Regions from separate parts of the Sporofaciens sp. St.21A7 genome, predicted to be linked through region 2. Evidence: a T-box and tRNA genes for the amino acid it is inferred to sense, from the RefSeq annotation. Region 2 holds a T-box; the other holds one or more tRNA genes.
The links. A T-box is a leader RNA that pairs with one kind of tRNA and senses whether it is charged. The one in region 2 lies ahead of AC6I3O_RS03340 (valine--tRNA ligase), so its partner is inferred to be a tRNA-Val.
Positions count from the first base shown of each region.

Region 1 (4,421 bases), 680 kb from region 2:
AAAAGGGTGGGGATGAGGTGTGGATAGGGGAGAAATTCCAATCGAACCCGGAGATAGCTGGTTCTCCTCGAAATAGCTTTAGGGCTAGCCTCATACAAGTCTAGCGGAGGTAGAGCACTGAATTTCCTAGGGGGCGTCAAAGCTTACCGAAGAATATCAAACTCCGAATGCCGCCAAGATGGTGTATGGGAGTCAGACTGCACGAGATAAGTTGGGTAGTCAAAAGGGAAAGAGCCCAGACCTACAGCTAAGGCCCCAAAATGTGTGTTAAGTGGAAAAGGATGTGGGATTTCAGAGACAACTAGGATGTTGGCTTAGAAGCAGCCATACATTCAAAGAGTGCGTAATAGCTCACTAGTCGAGAGGTCCTGCGCCGAAAATGTCCGGGGCTGAAACACACTGCCGAAGCTTAGGAATCAGAAATGATTGGTAGAGGAGCATTGGATACTGGAAGAAGCAGTACCGGAAGGAGCTGTGGACGGTATCGAAGAGAGAATGCCGGAATGAGTAGCGAGAGGAAGGTGGGAATCCTTCCGGCCGAATATCCAAGGATTCCAGGGTAAAGCTGATCTGCCCTGGGGAAGTCGGGGCCTAAGGCGAGGCAGAGATGCGTAGTCGATGGATAACAGGTTGAAATTCCTGTACCACAATCCAACAGAACTGTGGGGACACACGTGGAAAGCATGAGCCGGGAATGAAGAGACCGGTGCAAGCGAGGTAGGGGGTATACTGGCAAATCCGTATATCAACCCGAAGACGTGATGCGGACCGAAGTAAGAGTAGGGAAGCATGTGAGCCATGTGTCAAGAAAAGCCGCTATTGTTTGGGTTGTGCCCGTACCGTAAACCGACACAGGTGGATGAGGAGAGAATCCTAAGGCCGACGGGAGAAGCATTGTCAAGGAACTCGGCAAAATGACCCCGTAACTTCGGGAGAAGGGGTGCCAGGGAGACCTGGCCGCAGAGAATAGGCCCAAGCAACTGTTTAGCAAAAACACAGGTCTGTGCGAAACCGAAAGGTGAAGTATACGGGCTGACGCCTGCCCGGTGCTGGAAGGTTAAGAGGAGAGGTTAGCGAAAGCGAAGCCTTGAATTGAAGCCCCAGTAAACGGCGGCCGTAACTATAACGGTCCTAAGGTAGCGAAATTCCTTGTCGGGTAAGTTCCGACCCGCACGAAAGGCGTAATGATTTGGGCACTGTCTCGACAATGCACCCGGTGAAATTGAAGTACCAGTGAAGATGCTGGTTACCCGCGCCAGGACGGAAAGACCCCATGGAGCTTTACTCCAGCTTGATACTGGGATTCGGTATTGCATGTACAGGATAGGCGGGAGGCAAGGAAGTGGTGACGCCAGTTGCCATGGAGCCGCTGTTGGGATACCACCCTTGCAGTATTGGATTTCTAACCAACAGCCGTGACCCGGCTGGGGGACAATGTCAGGTGGGGAGTTTGACTGGGGCGGTCGCCTCCGAAAGGGTATCGGAGGCGCTCAAAGGTTCCCTCAGAATGGTTGGAAACCATTCGGAGAGCGCAAAGGCAGAAGGGAGCTTGACTGCGACACCGACGGGTGGAGCAGGTACGAAAGTAGGACTTAGTGATCCGGTGGTAGAAAGTGGGATTGCCATCGCTCAACGGATAAAAGCTACCCTGGGGATAACAGGCTTATCACTCCCAAGAGTTCACATCGACGGAGTGGTTTGGCACCTCGATGTCGGCTCATCGCATCCTGGGGCTGAAGTAGGTCCCAAGGGTTGGGCTGTTCGCCCATTAAAGCGGTACGCGAGCTGGGTTCAGAACGTCGTGAGACAGTTCGGTCCCTATCCGGCGCGGGCGAAGGATATTTGAGAGGAGCTGTCCTTAGTACGAGAGGACCGGGATGGACTGGCCGCTGGTGGATCTGTTGGCTAATCAAGGCCATGGCAGAGTAGCCAAGCCGGGAGGGGATAAACGCTGAAGGCATCTAAGCGTGAAGCCCCCCTCAAGATGAGATATCCCTGCGTAGAGCAGTAAGACCCCTTGAAGACGACAAGGTAGATAGGGCGGAGGTGGAAGTGCAGTAATGTATGGAGCTGACCGCAACTAATCGGTCGAGGGCATGACCAAAGGTGGATAGGAAAGAGGATGAAATTTCTTGTATGCAGTTTTGAAGGTATATGCCTTCAATGCGTATTTACGCAAGGCCCAGTGGCTCAGTTGGTTAGAGCGCCGCCCTGTCACGGCGGAGGTCGAGAGTTCGAGTCTCTTCTGGGTCGTTGACATAATACATTTAAAGTGCTATAATAGTAAAATGTAGATGTCACTTATATGGGATCTTAGCTCAGCTGGGAGAGCATCTGCCTTACAAGCAGAGGGTCATAGGTTCGAGCCCTATAGGTCCCATAGATTATGGATGGATTCCCGAGTGGCCAAAGGGGGCAGACTGTAAATCTGTTGGCGACGCCTTCGAAGGTTCGAATCCTTCTCCATCCATTAGGATAGTAGAAAGAGTCAACTGTTTGCTGAAACCAAAACGGTTCGAATCCTTCTCCATCCATTAGGATAGTAGAAAGAGTCAACTGTTTATTGAAACCAAAACGGTTAGAAATCTTTTTCATTCATTAGGATAATAGAAATTTTCTTTATCCATTAAGGTATAGATGATGTATCTTGTGCCGATGTGGCTCAATTGGCAGAGCAGCTGATTTGTAATCAGCAGGTTATCGGTTCGAGTCCGATCATCGGCTTGCTTCTAAAGAGAAGCATTTAATAGAATATCGCGGGGTGGAGCAGTCTGGAAGCTCGTCGGGCTCATAACCCGAAGGTCGTAGGTTCAAATCCTGCCCCCGCAATCCGCCCAGATAGCTCAGTTGGTAGAGCAGAGGACTGAAAATCCTCGTGTCGCTGGTTCGATTCCGGCTCTGGGCATTTTGTTTACCTAAAATAGTGAGGGCGTGTAGCTCAGGTGGTAGAGCACTTGACTTTTAATCAAGTTGTCCCGGGTTCGAATCCCGGCACGCTCAGTAAAAATAATCCCGAAAATCTCTTCTTGAAAGATGATTTTCGGGATTATTTTATATGGTCTGCTTCTTAAAACAAGAGTCCCATGGTCTTCTGGCCTTCCTGCTCGGCTTTCTTCTTTTGCAGCATCATGGAAATACTCTGCATCGTCTGCTGGTGTGTCAGTTCTTGAAGTGTCTTTGCAATGTCAGTGTCTCCCATACGGCTCTGGGCTGCAGTAAGATTAATGGAAGCATATCCATTATAATCAATTGCATGTTCCAGAGAATTAGACTGTGCGCCGAAGGTGCTGCGATTGCTGGTAACTTGTGTCAAGGCATCATCAATGGCCTGTAAATCAAAATCCTTCGTGACATCGAAGTCTGCAATGCCAAGCGCCTGCAATGTAGAATTGGCTGCATGATTGACAGTAATAGAACCGCCGCCGCCATCCGATACGAGCTGAACACCATTACTCATACTGCCGTCAAGCATATTCATTCCATTGAAACGAGTCTGAGTCGCAATATGTTCAATACCTTGCTTCAACTGCTCGACTTCCTTCTGGATATCTGCCCGATTCATACCATTCAGCGTTGAATTGCTGGCACGTAAGCCTAATTCACGCATTCTTTGCAGATGGCTGGTAATGCTGCCAAGCGCAGAGTCGGAAGTATTCAGCATGTTCGTTCCGTCACCAAGATTCTTCGTACCTGTATTATAGCCCGTCACCTGAGCCTTTTCGTTCTCGACAATCGCCAGTTCAGCGGCGCCGTCCGCAGCAGACATTAACCTGTTACCACTTGAAATATGCCCGTACAAATAAGGGGTTGTGCTGCTTATTGCGGAAATTCTGCTCATCTATATTCCTCCTTTCAGAATTATATTAAGGTGTGCCCTTGGGTATACTTTCATATATAATATCGTACAAATTTTAAAAATGATTACCATTATTTTCATATTGAATGCTATTTTTTGTGAATTGGTAATCTCGTAGTGCCTGTTCTATTTTCATGCGGCCGCGGATACGGATAGGAAGGCATATATCATTTTCAAGGAAACAACAATTGCCTGAAAATTTCACGACATAGTCGGCGTTGACCAGTATCCCCTTGTTGATCAGAATAAAGCGAGGCTCCTGGTGAGTCAGGCAAATAAATTCAGACATCGTCATACGGCTTCTCAGAATGGATTCATCCGTAAGGGTGATGTTCAGGTAGTGTCCGTCAGTGACCGCGGAAATGATATCTCGATATAAAACGGGAATCGTTCTTCGCCCACTGACAATCTCCATGTGTTGAGGATAAGGGAAAAGTACCGACATGGCATCCTGCAAGACTTTCGTCACCCGCTCTTGAGAGATGGGTTTGACAATATATTCAAAGGCGTGGCAGGAAAATGCATCCGGCATAAATTCACTGCTGGATGTCAGAAACACAAGGAT
Region 1 is NZ_BAAGFN010000001.1:24,643-29,063, forward strand. It holds rRNA gene AC6I3O_RS00115 (23S ribosomal RNA) at 1-2,104, shown strand, start outside; tRNA gene AC6I3O_RS00120 (tRNA-Asp) at 2,180-2,253, shown strand; tRNA gene AC6I3O_RS00125 (tRNA-Val) at 2,308-2,380, shown strand; tRNA gene AC6I3O_RS00130 (tRNA-Tyr) at 2,389-2,470, shown strand; tRNA gene AC6I3O_RS00135 (tRNA-Thr) at 2,652-2,724, shown strand; tRNA gene AC6I3O_RS00140 (tRNA-Met) at 2,756-2,829, shown strand; tRNA gene AC6I3O_RS00145 (tRNA-Phe) at 2,833-2,905, shown strand; tRNA gene AC6I3O_RS00150 (tRNA-Lys) at 2,928-3,000, shown strand; gene AC6I3O_RS00155 (flagellin) at 3,068-3,838, opposite strand; gene AC6I3O_RS00160 (LytR/AlgR family response regulator transcription factor) at 3,912-4,421, opposite strand, start outside.
Region 1: it has a tRNA-Val gene. The T-box ahead of AC6I3O_RS03340 (valine--tRNA ligase) is inferred to sense a tRNA for this amino acid. The anticodon was not compared.

Region 2 (4,421 bases):
CACCCATACGTCCACGGCTCCTGGGTATTTTGCCCATGCCTGCTTAAAACGCTCAAATTCCGCTTCCGCCGCTTTCAGGCTGGGCGCCCCATCCAATAGTGCTTCCCTTCCGATTCCCCGATCCACAGCCCAAGCACGTCCTTTACGCCGTCTGCGTCATATCCAAGGACAACATAAACTGCGCAGTTTTTTGTTTCCATTTCCTTGCGGATGGTAATGTAAATACAATCAACAAAGAGGAACGTGTAGAACTTTTTCAGTGGGCGGTTCTGCCATTCTTCCGCTGTTGCGATTACCCTGTCCGTAATTGTTGAAATTGTCTCGTGGGAAATATCAAACCCATAGATATCTTCAACCGTATCGGCAATATCGCGCTGGCTCATTCCCCTTGCATACATGGACAGCACCTTGTCCTCGATCCCGCTTACATCTTTTGTCCGTTTGGGGATTGCCTTTGGTTTGAAGCTGCCCTCCCTGTCCCTGGGGACGGAAACGTCCATCTTCCCATATGCAGTATTGACAGACTTATGGGAATAACCATTACGCCTGTTCGTGGTATTCTTTTCCCCGCGCTCGTTGCTGACATATCCCAGATGGGAGTCCATCTCCCCCTGGAGCATGGACTCAAACATGGGGCCGAAGATGTCTTTGATGGCATCCTGCATCTCTTCCCTTGTCTGTGGCTGGTATTCCTCCATGATTGCCTGTGCGATTGCGGCCCCTCTTGTGTTCTGTTTGTTCCTTCGTGCCATTAGTGCTGTACCCATCCTTTTCTTCATCCTTTCTTTGAGTGTAGCACACTTTATACAGAAAAATAAAGTGCGCAGTTAGATTTGTTGTATTTCTAACTTACACACTTTATTTTACACTCCCAGTTTATCTGAATCGCTATTGATTGTGCTTTATAAGATACTATACTTGAGAGCAAGCTAGAATTAGAGTCTGACTCCGTTCCCTGTAAAAGGATGTTCTTTTTCATATTGGGCAGCCTCGGCGCTGATTTCTTCAGGGGTTTTTCCGTCAAAATATTCTCTTTGCCATTTAGTGTAATCAAATTTTTCGCGGATTATGATGGAAACAAAACGTTCTGCGTCTATGATACCTAACTGTTCGGTCAGGCATTTCATGCCTTTGCTCATGATTTCGGCGGTACTTGTAGACATTTTATTCACTCTCCATTTCTATAACAAATTCAATTGGTGTGACCATTTTTATTTCATTAGTAGCATATTTCAGCAAACGCTTGTCTGTAGATATAAAGTATTCACATCCGGCATATATAGCCGACGCGACATGGCAGGCATCTTTGAATTTCACTCCTGTCTGCATGATTTCTGCCGCTTTTGCTTCAATCATTATCTTGTGTTCGCCTCCTACATATGCGAACGTATTTTTATGGATAAAATCAAGAATAGTATTACGACGCATTTCAAAAGGATTGCAGCCGCATTCATAGCGCAGCAGATGTGATCAATTCAAGTTTTTTATCTTTTATAAGATGCTGAATGTACAGTTTGGACTGCGTCTCTAAAGCTATCTTTATTTGAGACTGGTCATCGTATGGTCTATTGTAGCAACACATGTCAAGATAGATTTTCATCTCAGCTCTCCTTACAAAATGCTCAAGGTATTTATAATAGGTAGTATAACATGGAGATTTCGCTTTCTGCAAGGGAATTTCTCATGAGCCATCCTTTATCCTAAGAAATGTTAGATAAATTGTAACATCTTAATACTTTCTGAAAATTACGGAAACTCCTTGACAAACATCTTCACGGTGTCTATAATCCTGTTTAAAGTTCAAACAACAAATGATTATAGCACAAAGGCGTTGAAGAAGAGGAGTATGCATAAGTTCGTTCTGACAGAGAGAGTACCCGGTGAGACAGCGGCAGATACCGAACAGGACCGTCTGTTTTACAGGCTGAGAGGTATTTAAGGATTGAGATGCAGAAGGTAGCTTCGGAGCCGGATAGCTGACCCTTTTGAGCAGGAAGCGTAGGTTATCCCGGAGTCGTTCCCGTTAAAGAATAAGATGAGAGGTATAGGAGTCTTTCTTCTATGCAGAATAAAGGTGGTACCGCGATTCGATTGATTCAATCGCCCTTTACACAGTAAAGGGCGGTTTTTTAATACCTTAAAAATTACAGCAGGTACATACGCCCTTAGGTGATACACTGACCAACAAAGAAAGAGAGGAAATGTACATGAGCCAGAATTTAGAGACGACCTACAATCCGAAAGAGATTGAACCTAAGTTATACCAGAAATGGTGCGACAACAATTATTTTCATGCGGAAGTAGACAGGAGCAGGAAACCATTTACCACGGTAATGCCTCCGCCGAATATCACAGGAAAGTTGCACATGGGCCATGCGCTTGACAATACCATGCAGGATATCATCATCCGTTACAAGCGGATGCAGGGATTTAACGCCCTGTGGGTGCCGGGGACAGACCACGCCGCCATTTCCACAGAAGTGAAGGTGACGAACCAGCTAAAGGAAGAAGGCATTGACAAGAAGGAGTTAGGACGGGAGAAGTTCCTTGAACGGACATGGCAGTGGAAGGAAGAGTATGCGGGAACCATTGAAGGGCAGCTGAAAAAATTAGGCGTTTCCTGCGACTGGGACCGGGAGCGGTTCACCATGGACGAGGGCTGCTCAAAAGCCGTAGAAGAGGTATTCATAAGTCTGTACGAAAAGGGATATATTTACAAAGGCTCCAGAATCATCAACTGGTGCCCAATCTGTAAGACAGCCCTGTCCGACGCAGAGGTGGAGCATGAAGAGCAGGATGGTTTCTTCTGGCATATCAAGTATCCAATCGTAGGGACGGATGAGTTCCTTGAGATTGCCACCACCCGACCGGAGACCATGCTTGGGGATACGGCAATCGCGGTGCATCCGGACGATGAGCGTTATCAGGGAATCGTCGGCAAGAAAGCATTATTGCCATTGGTGAATAGAGAAATCCCAATTGTGGCAGATTATTATGTAGACAAAGAATTTGGAACCGGAGCGGTTAAGATTACGCCGGCACATGACCCCAACGATTTCGAGGTTGGCAAACGCCATGGCCTTCCGGAAATCAATATCATGAACGACGATGCCACCATCAATGAGCAGGGCGGCAGATATGCCGGTATGGAGCGTTACGAGGCAAGAAAAGCGATTGTCAGTGATTTGGAGGAGCAGGGATATCTGGTGAAGGTCGTTCCTCATTCCCATAATGTAGGAACCCATGAGAGATGTAAGACGACGGTAGAGCCGCTAATCAAGCAGCAGTGGTTCGTGAAAATGGATGAACTGGCGAAGCCGGCCATCGAGGCCATTAAGAAGGGCGAGCTTAGATTCGTGCCGGAGCGGTTTGACAAGGTGTATCTGCGGTGGCTTGAGAATATCCGGGACTGGTGTATTTCACGGCAGATTTGGTGGGGACATAGGATTCCGGCGTACTATTGTGATGAGTGCGGCGAGATTGTAGTGTCAAGAGGAACTCCGGAAGTTTGTCCGAAATGCGGATGCAGGCATTTTACGCAGGATGAGGATACGTTGGATACCTGGTTTTCTTCTGCATTGTGGCCTTTTTCCACCCTTGGATGGCCCGAGCATACGGAGGATTTGGATTATTTTTACCCGACGGACGTGCTGGTTACGGGATATGACATCATATTCTTCTGGGTAGTGCGGATGGTATTTTCCGGGTATGCCCACACGGGCAAATCGCCGTTCCATACGGTATTCATCCATGGGCTGATTCGGGACTCGAAAGGCCGCAAGATGAGTAAGTCCCTGGGAAATGGCATTGACCCGTTGGAGATTATTGACCAGTACGGCGCCGACGCCCTGCGTATGACGGTGATGACAGGAAATGCGCCCGGCAACGATATGCGTTTCTACAACGAGCGGGTGGAGGCAAGCCGTAATTTTGCCAATAAGGTCTGGAATGCTTCCAGATTTATCCTGATGAACCTTGGGGATAAGGAATTGACGGAGCCTGTGGACTTTAAGCTCCGCCCGGGAGACCGTTGGATTTTGTCTAAGTGTAACAGCCTGATTCGGGAAGTGACCGAGAACATGGATAAGTTCGAGCTGGGGATCGCGCTGTCGAAGATATATGATTTCCTGTGGGATGAGTTCTGCGACTGGTATATTGAGATCGCTAAGTATCGGATCTATCATGCAGGGGAGGATGCCCAGAGCGCAAATGACGCGCTGTGGACGCTGAAAGAGGTGCTGAAGAAGTCTCTGAAGCTCTTACATCCTTATATGCCATTCGTTACCGAGGAGATTTACAGCAAACTTGTGCCGGAGGAAGAGTCCCTGATGATGTCAAAATGGCCTGTGTATGAGGAGAGGTATCATTTCCCGATAGCAGAGAATATTGTGGAGCATTACAAGGAGATTATCCGTGGAGTC
Region 2 is NZ_BAAGFN010000001.1:701,249-705,669, forward strand. It holds partial or broken gene AC6I3O_RS03325 (IS256 family transposase) at 1-752, opposite strand, end outside; gene AC6I3O_RS03330 (hypothetical protein) at 936-1,163, opposite strand; gene AC6I3O_RS03335 (hypothetical protein) at 1,165-1,356, opposite strand; T-box leader at 1,823-2,111, shown strand; gene AC6I3O_RS03340 (valine--tRNA ligase) at 2,208-4,421, shown strand, end outside.